Regions from separate parts of the Mesorhizobium sp. M7A.F.Ca.US.002.01.1.1 genome, predicted to be linked through region 2. Evidence: riboswitches for the same ligand, from Rfam matches in the RefSeq annotation. Region 2 holds a riboswitch; the other holds the start of a gene.
The links. A riboswitch is a leader RNA that binds a small molecule or an ion and turns the genes downstream of it on or off. The one in region 2 is predicted to bind S-adenosylmethionine.
Positions count from the first base shown of each region.

Region 1: it holds a riboswitch for S-adenosylmethionine, as region 2 does, so the genes downstream of both, EN932_RS21500 (O-succinylhomoserine sulfhydrylase) here and EN932_RS09785 (homoserine O-acetyltransferase) in region 2, are expected to answer to the same signal.

Region 1 is NZ_RZQE01000239.1:379-7,145, forward strand. It holds gene araD1 (AraD1 family protein) at 25-1,017, shown strand; gene EN932_RS21490 (ABC transporter substrate-binding protein) at 1,190-1,963, opposite strand; gene EN932_RS21495 (2'-deoxycytidine 5'-triphosphate deaminase) at 2,064-3,158, opposite strand; SAM riboswitch at 3,233-3,310, shown strand; gene EN932_RS21500 (O-succinylhomoserine sulfhydrylase) at 3,368-4,555, shown strand; gene EN932_RS21505 (ceramide glucosyltransferase) at 4,563-5,714, opposite strand; gene apaG (Co2+/Mg2+ efflux protein ApaG) at 5,948-6,340, shown strand; gene EN932_RS21515 (Hsp33 family molecular chaperone) at 6,388-6,767, opposite strand, start outside.
Region 2 is NZ_RZQE01000065.1:4,397-11,163, reverse strand. It holds gene EN932_RS09795 (prephenate/arogenate dehydrogenase family protein) at 1-812, opposite strand, end outside; gene hisC (histidinol-phosphate transaminase) at 818-1,927, opposite strand; SAM riboswitch at 2,065-2,142, shown strand; gene EN932_RS09785 (homoserine O-acetyltransferase) at 2,257-3,426, shown strand; gene metW (methionine biosynthesis protein MetW) at 3,485-4,099, shown strand; gene EN932_RS38790 (hypothetical protein) at 4,259-4,438, shown strand; gene EN932_RS09775 (hypothetical protein) at 4,435-4,971, shown strand; gene EN932_RS09770 (DUF1330 domain-containing protein) at 5,002-5,352, opposite strand; gene EN932_RS09765 (glycosyltransferase family 2 protein) at 5,722-6,654, shown strand; gene EN932_RS09760 (DUF1194 domain-containing protein) at 6,726-6,767, opposite strand, start outside.

The DNA.
Region 1 (6,767 bases), on a different contig from region 2:
AAGGCAAATGAGAGAGGATTCATCATGCTGATCTCCCAGATCCTTGACGACGCCGAGACCATCCGCGTCGTCGCCCGCAATGGCGGCAAGACCCGGATCATCAATGGCGCCCGCAGCGTCTATTCGCTGGCGATGGAGGCCGCCCGCACCGGCGTCGGCCTCGTCGCGCTGATCGAACGCAAGGGGCTTGGCGAGACGGTCGATCTCGAGGCCGCTTACAAGAAGGGGCGGCTGCTGTCGCCGATCAATCACCCCGATCCGGCGCATCTGCACCTGACCGGCACCGGGCTGACGCATCTCGGCTCCGCCGCGACGCGCGATTCCATGCACAAGAAGCTGAGCGCCGACGGCGAGGAGCAGCTCACCGATTCCATGAAGATGTTCCGCATGGGGCTGGAGGGCGGCAAGCCGGCGAAAGGCCAGATCGGCGTGCAGCCGGAATGGTTCTACAAAGGCAACGGCACGATGGCGGTGGCACCAGGCGCCGCACTCCTGTCACCGGCCTTTGCCAAGGACGCCGGCGAAGAGCCCGAAGTCGCCGGCATCTATGTCATCGGCGACGACGGCGCACCTTTCCGCGTCGGCTTCACGCTGTCGAACGAGTTTTCCGACCACGTCACCGAGCGCGTGAACTATCTGTTCCTCGCGCATTCCAAGCTGCGCAACGCCTCGTTCGGGCCGGAGATCCTGATCGGCGACCTGCCGTCCGACATCCGCGGCACCTCGCGCATCGTGCGCGACAGCGAGGTGCTGTGGGAAAAGCCGTTCCTGTCCGGCGAAGCGAACATGTCGCACACCATCGCCAATCTCGAACATCATCATTTCAAATACGCGGCTTTTCGCCAGCCGGGTGACGTGCATGTGCACATGTTCGGCACGGCGACGCTGTCCTTCGCCGACGGCATCACGACCGAGGCCGGCGATGTCTTCGAGATCGAGGCCGGGGATTTCGGCCTGCCGCTGCGCAACCCGCTCGAGATCGAGCAGCCGGTGAAGGTGGCTGTGAAGGCGCTTTGAGAGCGCGCCTTTTCCTTCTCCCCAAGTGGGAGGTGGATCGGCGCGTTGGCGCCGAGACGGATGAGGGGTGTTCCAGCGGAGTGAAACGTTGGCGTTCCCTGGAACACCCCTCATCCGTCGCCTCCGGCGACACCTTCTCCCATAAGGGGAGAAGGAAAAAGGCGCCTCTGCCTCAATAAATATCGAAGTCGAAATACTTGGCCTGGATCTTCTTGTAGGTGCCGTCGGCAACGATCGCGTCGATGGCCGCGTTGAGCTTGTCGCGCAGGGCCGTGTCGTCCAGGCGCACGGCGATGCCGGCCTGGGTCTCGGTGCCCTTGACGTCGCCGACCAGCTTGCAGCAGCCGTCGCTTGCCTTCTTCAGCCAATCCATCAGCACGAACTTGTCCGAGATCACGGCGTCAAGACGACCGTTGGTCAGGTCGGTGATCGCCTCTTCCTGGGTGGGATAGAGTTTGGCCTCCGCGCCCGCCTTGCCATATTCATTCTGGGCATAGTCGGCCTGCGTGGTCGAAGCCTGGGCACCGACCGTCTTGCCGGCAAGGGCCGCCGGTTCGGTCGAGGTGAGATCGGTGTCCTTCGGCGCCACCAGAGCCAGCGGTGTCGTATAATATTTGTTGGTGAAGGCGACCTGCTTCTTGCGCTCCTCGGTGATGCTCATCGAGGCGATGATGGCGTCGAATTTCTTGGCCTGCAAAGCGGGAATGATGCCGTCCCAGTCCTGGGTAACGATCTCGCATTCGACCTTCATCTGCGCGCACAGCGCATTGGCGATGTCGATGTCGAAGCCTTCGACCTTGCCGTCGGCGGTAATGGTGTTGAACGGCGGATAGGCGCCCTCGGTGCCGATCTTGATTTTCTCCGCCGCCTGCACCGACAGAGAGCCGGCCAGTGTTGCCAGCATGGCAGCGCCCGCCGCCGATATGACCCATTTCGAAAATCGCATTTTCTTGGTTCCCCTTGAACGCCGCCAGCTTGACGGGCGGCAAGGCAGCCAAGCATGGCGAGCCGGTACAGGCAAGTATTTTGCCTTGGGGCAATGAGGGTCAGCGCGCGGCGCGGAAATGCTTGGACAGCTTCAGGCCCTGCGCCTGGTAGTTGGAGCCGAGATCGGTGCCGTAGAGCGCCTGCGGCCGCTTCAGCATATGCTCGTAGACCAGCCGGCCGACGATCTGGCCGTGGTCGAGGATGAACGGCACTTCATGGCTGCGCACTTCCAGCACCGCCCGGCTGCCGGTGCCGCCGGATCCGGAATGGCCGAAGCCCGGATCGAAGAAGCCGGCATAATGGACGCGGAATTCGCCGACCAGCGGATCGAAGGGCGTCATCTCGGCGGCGTAGAGCGGCGGCACATGCACCGCCTCCTGGCTGACGAGGATGTAGAATTCATCGGGGTCGAGCACCAGTTCGCCGGCGCCGCTCTTGTGGATCGGTTCCCAGAAGTCGACGACTTCCTGGGCCGCGCGCTTGTCGACATCGACGAGGCCGGTGTGATGCTTGCCGCGATAGCCGACCAAGCCGCTTTGATCGCCGTTGAGGTCGATCGACAGCGCGATGCCGCCGCCGGAAATGTTCGGCGGCTCGGTGGCGACCAGCATCTGCGTGCGATGCAGGTCGTGCAACTCGGCTTCCGAGAGCAGCGCATTGCCGATGCGGAAACGGATCTGCGACAGGCGCGACCCGGTGCGGACGACGATCGGGAAGGTGCGCGGGCTGACTTCCAGAAAGAGCGGGCCATGATAGCCGGCGGCGATCTTGTCGAACTCGTGGCCGCGATCGGTCATGACGCGGGTGAAGATGTCGAGCCGCCCGGTCGAACTCTTCGGATTGGCCGAGGCTGAAATGTCCGCCGGCAGCGCCAGGCTTTCAAGCAGGGGCACGATGTAGACGCAGCCGGTCTCCAGCACCGCGCCCTCGGCCAGATTGATCTCGTGCAGCTGCAGCCGGTCGAGCTTTTCCGAGACCTTGTGATTGGGGCCGGGCAGGAAGGAGGCGCGCACCCGCCAGGCCTTGTCGCCGAGCCTGAGATCGAGGCTGGCCGGCTGGATCTGGTCGGTGTCGAGCGCACGCGCCGACTTCAGCGCGCCGGACTGGAACAGCGCCGATATGTCCTGGTCGGGAAGAATGCCTGTCTGCCGCAAGGCTCCACTCCTGCTTGGTACAAACCTCTTAATGAAGCCGGCAATTGACGCAAGCGCGGTGCGGGTCTAAAGGGTCGTTATCCCGTGGTGATTTGGCCGGTCGGCTTGCAGCCACGTTAAACAAGTCGCTAAAGGACCGTCGGGCCGCAAGGCCGTATGGACCGGTTGCGACTTTCGCGGCCGGTTTTTTTGTGTCTGGAAGAAAAGCGATGAGCACCAAGAAGCGCAACTGGAAGCCTCAGACGGCACTCGTGCACAGCGGAACGCTGCGTTCCGGTTTCGGCGAAACGTCAGAAGCGATCTATCTCACCCAAGGCTATGTCTACGAAACGGCGCAAGCCGCCGAAGCCCGTTTCAAGGGCGAAGAGCCGGGTTTCATCTATTCGCGCTACGCCAATCCGACCGTCGACATGTTCGAGAAGCGCATGTGCGCGCTGGAAGGTGCCGAAGACGCGCGCGCCACCGCGTCGGGCATGGCCGCGGTGACGGCCGCCCTTCTGTGCAGCGCCAAGGCCGGCGACCATATCGTGGCGGCGCGTGCGCTGTTCGGCTCCTGCCGCTGGGTGGTCGAGACGCTGGCGCCGAGATACGGCATCGAGGCGACGCTGGTCGACGGCACCGACATCGCCAACTGGGAAAAGGCGGTCAAGCCGAACACCAAGCTGTTCTTCCTGGAAAGCCCGACCAATCCGACGCTGGAAGTGGTCGATATCGCCGCTGTCGCTTCGCTTGCCAATTCGATCGGCGCCAGGCTGATCGTCGACAATGTCTTCGCCACGCCCCTGCAGCAGAAGCCCTTGCAGCTCGGCGCCCATATCGTCGTCTATTCGGCGACCAAGCACATAGACGGCCAAGGGCGCTGTCTCGGCGGCGTCATCCTGTCGGACAAGAAGTGGATCGACGAGAACCTGCACGATTATTTCCGCCATACCGGCCCAAGCCTTTCGCCTTTCAACGCCTGGACGCTGCTGAAGGGCCTGGAAACGCTGCCGCTGCGCGTACGCCAGCAGACGGAAAGTGCCGGCCGGATCGCCGATTTTCTGGCCGAACGGCCGGAAATCGCGCGCGTCATCTATCCCGGCCGCGCCGACCATCCGCAGGCCGACATCGTCAAGAAGCAGATGTCGGGCGGCTCGACGCTGATCTGCCTGGACGTCAAGGGCGGCAAGCAGGCGGCCTTCGCCTTGCAGAACGCGCTCGACATCGTCCTGATCTCCAACAATCTCGGTGACGCCAAGAGCCTGATCACCCACCCGGCGACGACGACGCACAAGAATCTCAGCGACGAGGCGCGCGCCGAGCTCGGCATCGGGCCGGGCACGCTCAGGCTGTCGGTTGGCCTGGAGGATGCCGACGATCTGCTCGAGGACATCGCGCAGGCGCTGAAGGCCAGGTAGGAGGCCTTCAGGCGCCGGACGGCGTCTCTTCCAGCTCGGCCGTCTTGGTACCGATGGTCATCGCATTGCCGCGCCAGTCGATGGCGCCGCCGAGCCAACCGCGCGCCCACATCGCCGGCAGGATCAGGTCGCGCGCCATGATCGCGGCGACCATGCGTGGCGACAGGTACCAGCCCTTGGACCAGGCCAGGGCGCACTCCGGAAGATAGAAGGCCGCCAGCACGGCAAGGGCGGTTGCCCAGAGGCTGAAGCCGGCGCTTGCCGCTGCAATCAGCGCAAGCACCAGCGGCACCACGGCGCCGGTCAGGATTTCGGGTGCGAAGAACAGCGGGAAAGTGACGCGGCGCAGGCGCGCCCAACGGGCCTGACGCGACCAGATCTCGTCAAACGAGCGCCGGCCAAGCGGCTGCTCGAAGGGGGCGGCGACGAGATTGACGCGCAGGCCGAGACTGTTCACCAGCTTGGTCGCAGCGGCATCCTCGGCGATCTCGGCGGCCAGCGCGCGGATGCCGCCCTTGGCGTCGAGCATCGGCTTGTTCCAGAGCATGCTCTTGCCCTGGGCAAAGCCGAGGCCGAGCGCCTCACCGGCATATTGCCAGCGCGCCTGCAGCGTGTTGAGGAAAGCGCATTCGACCTCGGCCCAGAAGCCGGCCGGCCGCGAGCCGATCGGCGTCGAGCAGACAAGGCCGGTGCCGGGCCGCCAGGCAGCCATCAGGTGCTGGATGTAGTCCCTCGGCATCAGCACGTTGGAATCGGCCAGGACGACCCAGTCGTGCCGCGCCGCTTCCCAGCCCTTGACGCAATTGTTGAGTTTCGGATTGGCGCTGATGCGGTCGTCGCCGACAAGCAGCCGGGCCGGCACTTTCGGAAACCGGACGATCGTCCTGTTTATCAATTTGACCACCGGATCGTCGGCATGGGCGACGCAGAAAATCAGCTCATAGCGCGGCCAGTCGAGCGAGAAGGCGCGTTCCAGCGTCTCCTGCGTGAACGGCTCGACGCCGCGCGACGGCACGACGATCGACACTGGCCGCGGCTTGCCGGCCGGCGGCGCAATGGTGCGACGCCGTCTCAGACGCGACGCGGCGAGCACGATGCTGGCGAGATTCGAGAGGATGAGGACGGTTGAAAGCGTGGCGGCTATGAGAGTGAGTTGCATCGAGGTCCGGTCACTCCAGGAAAACCGGTCCGCAAGATGGCCGGTTTCAACAGTTCAGCAGAGCGCCCGAGTCGCGCGTCACCAGTCCGCGCACACCATCATTGTCATATGTCACTTAAATGACATTCTTTGTCGGCACCTGCCCGCGAGGCCGGCCAGAGGAGGCTTCGATCGGTTGACCTAACCGCACGGAGCGCCGAAAGTTCCGCTGGAACCGTTTTTTGGAGCCGCTTATGTATAGCGCCGTCACGCGCAACATCGAAGTGCAGGTCAGGCCGTTCTATCTGGAGGACCGTTCGGATCCCTCGGAGAACCGCTATGTCTGGGGCTATCAGATAACGATCGACAATCAGTCGGACGATTTCGTGCAGCTTCTGTCGCGATATTGGCACATCACCGACGGCACCGGCCGGGTCGAGGAAGTGCGCGGCCCCGGCGTGGTCGGCGACCAGCCCGAACTCAATCCCGGCGACAGCTACCAGTACACATCCGGTTGCCCGCTCTCGACACCGTCCGGCATCATGGTCGGGCATTACACGATGCGCAACAAGCGGGGCGAGACGTTCGACATCGCCATTCCGGCGTTTTCGCTGGACTTGCCGGGGACGCGGCGGACGGTGAATTGATTTCGCCTCACCGGCCGCGGAGCGACCGGTGAGGCGTGGTTTCTACTCTACTGGGCCGCGAATTCCGCCGGGTCGAAATCATATTGCTTCGAACAGAATTCGCAGGCGACGTGGATGCCGCCGTCTTCGGTGCTGTCCTTGATCTCCTGGGCGGAAAAACCCTCGAGGATGCCGCGGATCTTGTCCCTGGAGCACGAGCACTGGTCGGCGACCGGAACACCGCCGAAGACGCGCACGCCATGCTCGTGGAACAGCCTGTAGAGCAGCCGCTCGGCGCCGATCGTCGGGTCGATCAGTTCGGTCGGCTCGATGGTGCCGAGCAGAGCCAGCAACTCCTGCCAGGAATTGTCGACCGGATCGTGGATCTCCTCACGCGGATCGCCATCGCCGCCCGGCAGGTCCGGGACGCGCATGCGCTCGGGCGACT
Region 2 (6,767 bases):
CCGTCGCCCCAGCGGATTGCGCGCTGCAGCGACGCCAGATCTTCCGAGAACCGCGCCAGCATTTCGAGGATGGCGTCCTTGTTGTGCAGACAGACATCCCGCCACATGGTCGGGTCGGAGGCGGCAAGGCGGGTGAAGTCGCGGAAGCCGGAAGCCGAATATTTGATCACTTCGGATTTGGTCACTGACTGCAGATCATCGGCGGTGCCGACGATGTTGTAGGCGATGATGTGCGGCAGATGCGAGACGATGGCCAGCGTCATATCGTGATGCTGGGGATCCATCGTGTCGATGTTGGCGCCGCAGCGCCGCCAGAACTCCGACAGCCTCTCCAACGCGTCCGGGTCGGTGTCGGGCAGCGGCGTGAAGATGCACCAGCGATTGTCGAACAGGTCGGCGAAACCGGCGTCGGGGCCGGATTTTTCTGTGCCCGCCAGCGGGTGGCCGGGAATGAAATGGACACCTTCAGGCACATAAGGCTGCACTTGCGCAATGACAGACGCCTTGGTCGAGCCGACATCGGTGAGGATCGCGCCCGGCTTCAGCGCCGGCGCGATTTCCTCGGCAACCGCGCCGGACGATCCAACCGGCACCGAAATGATGACCAGGTCGGCATCGCGGACAGCTTCTCTCGCATCGGTGCTATAGCTATCGCCCAGCCCAAGCTCCTCGGCCCGTGCCAGCGTCGCCGCACTGCGGGTCGAGATGGATACGTGGCGGGCGAGGCCCTCGCGGCGGATGACGCGGGCCAGCGACGAGCCGATCAGGCCGATGCCGACCAGCGCGATCTTTTCAAACATCGGTGATGTCATGGTTTCTAGCTTTTCAGGAATGTCGTGAGAGCGGCGACAACGCCGCGATTGGCCTCTTCGGTGCCGACGGTCATGCGCAGCGCATTGGGAAAGCCATAGCCCGAAACGCGCCGCAATATATAGCCGCGCGCCGTCAGATAGTCGTCCGCCGCCGCCGCCGAATGTTTCTGGTCCTCGGGAAAATGAATGAGGATGAAATTGCCGACGCTGGGCGTCACCCGCAACCCAAGCTTTGTGAATTCCTCACTCAGCCAGGCCAGCCAGGTCTCGTTGTGCGCCACGCTGCGCTCGACATGGGCGCGATCGCGAATGGCGGCGATGCCGGCCTCGATCGCCGTCGCATTGACGTTGAAGGGGCCGCGCACGCGGTTGATGGCGTCGACGATGTGCATCGGCGCATACATCCAGCCGATCCGCGCCCCGCCAAGGCCGATCTTGGAGAAGGTCCGGGTCATCACCACGTTCTCTGCGCTGCCGACCAGTTCGATGCCGGCCTCATAGTCGTTGCGGCGAACATATTCGGCATAGGCCGCGTCGAGCACCAGAAGCACGTTCTTCGGCAGTGCGGCATGCAGACGCCGCACCTCCTGGAATGGCACATAGGTGCCGGTCGGATTGTTGGGATTGGCGAGGAACACGATCTTGGTGAGCGGCGTGACGGCGGCCAGGATGGCGTCGATATCGGCGCGCTCGTCTGTTTCCTTGATCGTCACCGGAACGGCGCCCGCCGACTGGATGTAGATCTTGTAGACCATGAAGGCGTGCTCGGTGATGACGGCCTCGTCGCCGGGCGCCAGATAGGTCTGCGCCAGCAGGCCGAGGATTTCGTCGGAGCCGTTGGAGCAGATGATGTTCTGCGGGTTGAGGCCATGCACCTCGGCGATCGCTTCGCGCAGCCGCCTGGCGGTGCCATCTGGATAGACGTCAAGCTTTCCGGCAATCTCGCGCGCGGCTTCGATCGCCTTCGGCGAGGGCCCGAGCGGGTTCTCGTTGGAGGACAGCTTGTGGACCTTGGCGACGCCGGCAGGCGCCGTGCTCTTGCCCGGCACATAGGCGTCTATGTCCATGATGCCCGCGCGCGGGGTTGGACGTGCCTGGTCCGGTGTCTGGCTCATGTCGCAAAATCCGTCGAGAACGCTTCCTGAGGGAAGCCGCAGCGGAAATACAAGCCGTGGCCTGCAATGTCGAGAGGCGACAGCCTCCCGCCCAAGGCAGGCCGTTGACGCCGGCGCGCCACAGCCCTAGAAGGGGAGCGAACTTCCGTGGTGATTTGGCCGGTCGGCTTGCAGCCACGTTAAACAACTTGCTAAAGGGCCGTTTGCATCCTGTAACCGGCTTTGCGACCGCAATGCCGGTTTTTTGTTGTCCGCGCCGGCCGGACACCCGTATCGGCATCGACTTTCGACGAGTGCGATGCGTGGGCTCAAAGTGTGAGATGGATGTCATGGCCGTTCTGCGTGCCCGCAAAACCAACAACGAGGTCGACCAACCGTCGAGCCCGGTTTTGCGTTTTGGATCCGACAAGCCGCTCAAGCTGGACGCCGGTACGCTGCTGTCACCGTTCCAGATCGCCTACCAGACCTACGGCACGCTGAACGATGCCCGCTCCAACGCCATCCTCGTCTGCCATGCGCTGACCGGAGACCAGCACGTCGCCAGCACCAATCCGGTGACCGGCAAGCCAGGCTGGTGGGAAGTGCTGATCGGGCCCGGCAAGATCATCGACACCAATCGTTTCTTCGTCATCTGCTCCAACGTCATCGGCGGTTGCCTTGGGTCCACCGGCCCGGCCTCGACCAATCCCGCCACCGGCAAGCCCTATGGGCTTGACCTGCCGATCATCACCATCCGCGACATGGTGCGGGCGCAGCAGATGCTGATCGACCATTTCGGCATCGAGAAACTGTTTTGCGTGCTCGGCGGCTCGATGGGCGGCATGCAGGTGCTGGAATGGGCGTCGAGCTATCCGGAGCGCGTCTTCTCGGCACTGCCGATCGCCACCGGCGCGCGCCATTCCTCGCAGAACATCGCCTTTCATGAGGTTGGCCGGCAGGCTGTCATGGCCGATCCGGACTGGCATGGCGGCAAATATTTCGAGCACGGCAAACGCCCGGAAAAGGGCCTGGCGGTAGCGCGCATGGCCGCCCACATCACTTACCTGTCGGAAGCCGCCCTGCACCGCAAGTTCGGCCGCAATCTGCAGGATCGCGAAGCGCTGACCTTCGGCTTCGACGCCGACTTCCAGATCGAAAGCTATCTTCGGCACCAGGGCATGACCTTCGTCGATCGCTTCGACGCCAATTCCTACCTCTACATGACGCGGTCGATGGACTATTTCGACCTCGCCGCAGACCATGGCGGCCGGTTGGCCGATGCCTTCGCCGGCACGAAAACCCGCTTCTGCTTGGTGTCGTTCACCTCGGATTGGCTGTTCCCGACCGAGGAGAGCCGCTCGATCGTGCATGCGCTCAACGCCGCCGGCGCATCGGTATCCTTCGTCGAGATCGAGACCGACCGTGGCCACGACGCATTCCTGCTCGACGAGCCGGAACTGTTTGCCGCCATTAACGGCTTCATCGGCTCGGCCGCCCGGGCGAGAGGGCTCAGCGCATGACCCGGAAAAATTGCAGGCTTTTCGGATCGGGATCATGCGCCAGGCGGGAGGCGAAGCCATGAGCGTCAACCGCGACCAGCGCGTCGACCTCGAAGTCGTCGCCAACCTCATCCCGCCACAGTCGCGCGTGCTCGATGTCGGCTCGGGCGACGGCTCGCTGCTCGAACTGCTGCAGGACACCAAGCAGGTCGACGGCCGCGGACTCGAGCTGTCGCAGCGCGGCGTCAACGAATGTGTGGCGCGCGGCCTCTCGGTCATCCAGGGCGATGCCGACAAGGATCTCGAATTCTATCCCGACAAGGGCTTTGACTTCGTCGTCCTGTCGCAGACGCTGCAGGCCACCCGCAACCCCAAGCTGGTGCTCGACGAACTGCTCAGGATCGGCAACCGCGCCATCGTCTCCTTCCCCAATTTCGGCCATTGGCGTGTGCGCCTGTCGCTGTTCCTCAACGGCCGCATGCCGGTGACCAAGGACCTGCCCTATTCCTGGTACGACACGCCCAACATCCACTTCTGCACCATCCGCGATTTCGTCAATCTGTGCGACGAACTCGGCGCGACAGTCGAGAAGGCAACCGCCCTCGACGCCGCCGGCCAGAAGATCGGCCTGTCGATGCCGTGGTGGTTCTGGAATTTCTTCGGCCAGCAGGCAGTGTTCTTGCTGAAACGGTAATTTCCGCACCGATCAAAGACCCGACTCGCCAAGCAACAGTGTGTTTGCCGCCGAGCAAAGTCGCCCTGTATGACGATCGCGAACCAGTGTAAATGGCGTCGACTGTTTGACAGCGGGCTAGTGCGGCTATAGCCACACTGACGGCTCGGGGGGGCAAAAATGGTCGAAGAACGCGCAACTTATTCACTCGTCGTCGAAATGGAGAATGCAAAGTCGATCGACTGGGACGAGATCGGCGTTGGGATGAAGGCCTTGGCTCGGGAAATCTCATCGGTTTCAGCAACCGGTTCAGCGCATACCTTTCATACGACGACTTCTTTTCAAGAACCTTTGCGTTGATCTGGTTTTTCCCGATGGCCCGTGGAGACGGTCGATTTGCCTCGAAGCGAGCGATCAACGCCAACAATGTAGCGTTTCGACGCGAGTGGATCCTCAGCCACCCTTTTCCAAAACATAACGGCTTCAAGGTTTCCTGCACTTTGCTGATGCGCGAACTGCTGCGGGAAGGCCACAAAATTCATAATGTCAACGCACGCGTTTATCACTATTCGCCGCGGGGCTGGCGGTTCTTTTACTGGCGCGCCCTGGTTACAGGTCGCGACGCCGACCGGAAGTTCGTTGCGCTCAATTCGCCGAGCCGCACGCGACGGATAGTCAAGTCCTTCAGCCGGTGGCTCACCATGTCATGGCGCACGACACGACGGATCGTAGGCCATGCCCGGGAAACCGGGATGCCGCTTTGGCAGGTTCCCTTTTCTCTGATTGTCGGTCAGGCATTTTATGGTTTGGCGTTTTGGGGCCAGTTCAGTTTCGCAACTGGCATGGTTCGCGACAAAATCGAAACGGTGCCAGACTATGTTGGGCATAGCTAGACGCTGTACCGCCATTCCTTGAACCGCAGTTCAGCGTCCAATTGATCCTTGATCCGGCGATTGCTCCAGAACATCCGTGGCCTTGTGCGGATGTTCGACGCCGTCGACGAACACCACATCGGCCTCCGAATTGTCCGTGCGCAGCGCCAGTATCGCTTGGTAGGCCGGCGAATTGTACCAGCCATGCACATGCTGCCTGTCGGGAAATTCTATGATGATCAGATGGCCAGGCCAGTCGTTCTCGATCACCTCCACATCGCCGCCATGGACCAGAAAACGGCCGCCGAAAGGTTCCAGCGTGGCATCTATCCTATGCAGATATTCGACGATCTGCGGACCCATTGTGGCTTGGCGCATATGGGCGACGGCGTAAGCGGCCATGACTGAACTCCCTTGTCATCGAAGCCGAGTTGCCGGCCTCTGCATGGGCAATCTGACCAAAGGCCGAGCGCTAAGCGATTACGTCTGAGGTAATGGGATGTATGCTATCTGTCATGATGGGTTGCTTCCACGGTGATTCGTAATGCTATGTGCGGCGGTGCTGTTGCAATTGGAACGCTAAGAGCGGGGATTCGTTGTCTCGCCTGGATTGAGTACCGGCACGGTGGGTGACAGGGGCAGTCGTTTTTTATAGCGTCGCGCCGACTGTGATGTGGTGTAGAGAAAGGGAAGTCCAATCCATTCGACCGTTCTGAAAATCGAAAAGTCCTGGACAGACGCGCAACCCTGCGCAGGAAACAGCTGACAGACATGGCCGGGATCGATCCAGTACCTCTCATCACGGTCATTACGCCGACCCACAACCGACGCGAAACAGTGTTGCGCGCCGTGGAAAGCGTATTCTCCCAGAGCATGTCGAGGTTTGAGCACATTGTCGTCGACGATGGTTCGACCGATGGGACCGAAGCGGCGCTGGCCCGCATCCAGGACCCGCGGCTGATCTATGTCGGGGCGAAATGGCGAGGCGCCAACGCCGCCAGGAATGCCGGCATCGAGCGGGCGCGGGCACCGTTGGTGACGTTCCTCGATTCCGACGACATCTACTTGCCGCACCGGCTTGAACGAACCCTGACCTGGTTCGATGAAAATCCTGCACTGCAAGTGCTGATCAGTTCGTTCGTGTCCCTGAAGGGCAATCGCATCACAAACTGCGCCAACCCAGAGGCATTCGTGAGCCCCGCAATGCTTGAGCGGACGCTGGTTGGGCAGACCATCTTCATCGCCGGCTCCGCGATCACTGCTCGCCGTGAAGCCTTGCTGGCCATCGGCGGCTACGACAGCGACATCACCCGCATGCAGGATCGCGAATTGCTGCTGCGCCTTGCCCGGCGCTTCGGTGCGCAACTGTCCGAGGACCTCGACTGGACGAAATACAATTCGGAGAACTCGATTTCCGGCCGCCGTGACGGCTATGTCGAGGCCTATGCGAACCTGATGGGCAAACATCCTCATATTGCCCACGCCTACCCGCACATTCCGCCTTACATGATCTCGCGGCAGCTCATCGCCGATATCCTGCGAGGCAGGATACCGGAGGCATTCCAGGGCTATATGGCCAACCGATCGTCGAAAGCGCTTGGCTACTCGCTGCCGGAATTGATGCAAGGCTATGTCCATGGCCGACGCTGGCGCCGCGATCTCTCCAACGAGTTTCGCAACCAATGTGGCGCCCGGCTCGCCTGAACCCAGAGCAACTCCAGGAAAATCGTGGAACGGTTTTCCCTCCGGATTGCGTGAACCGCACTATCGAGAGCTCAGCGGTCAAGTTCGGGAAAATACGGATCCGATAAAAACCG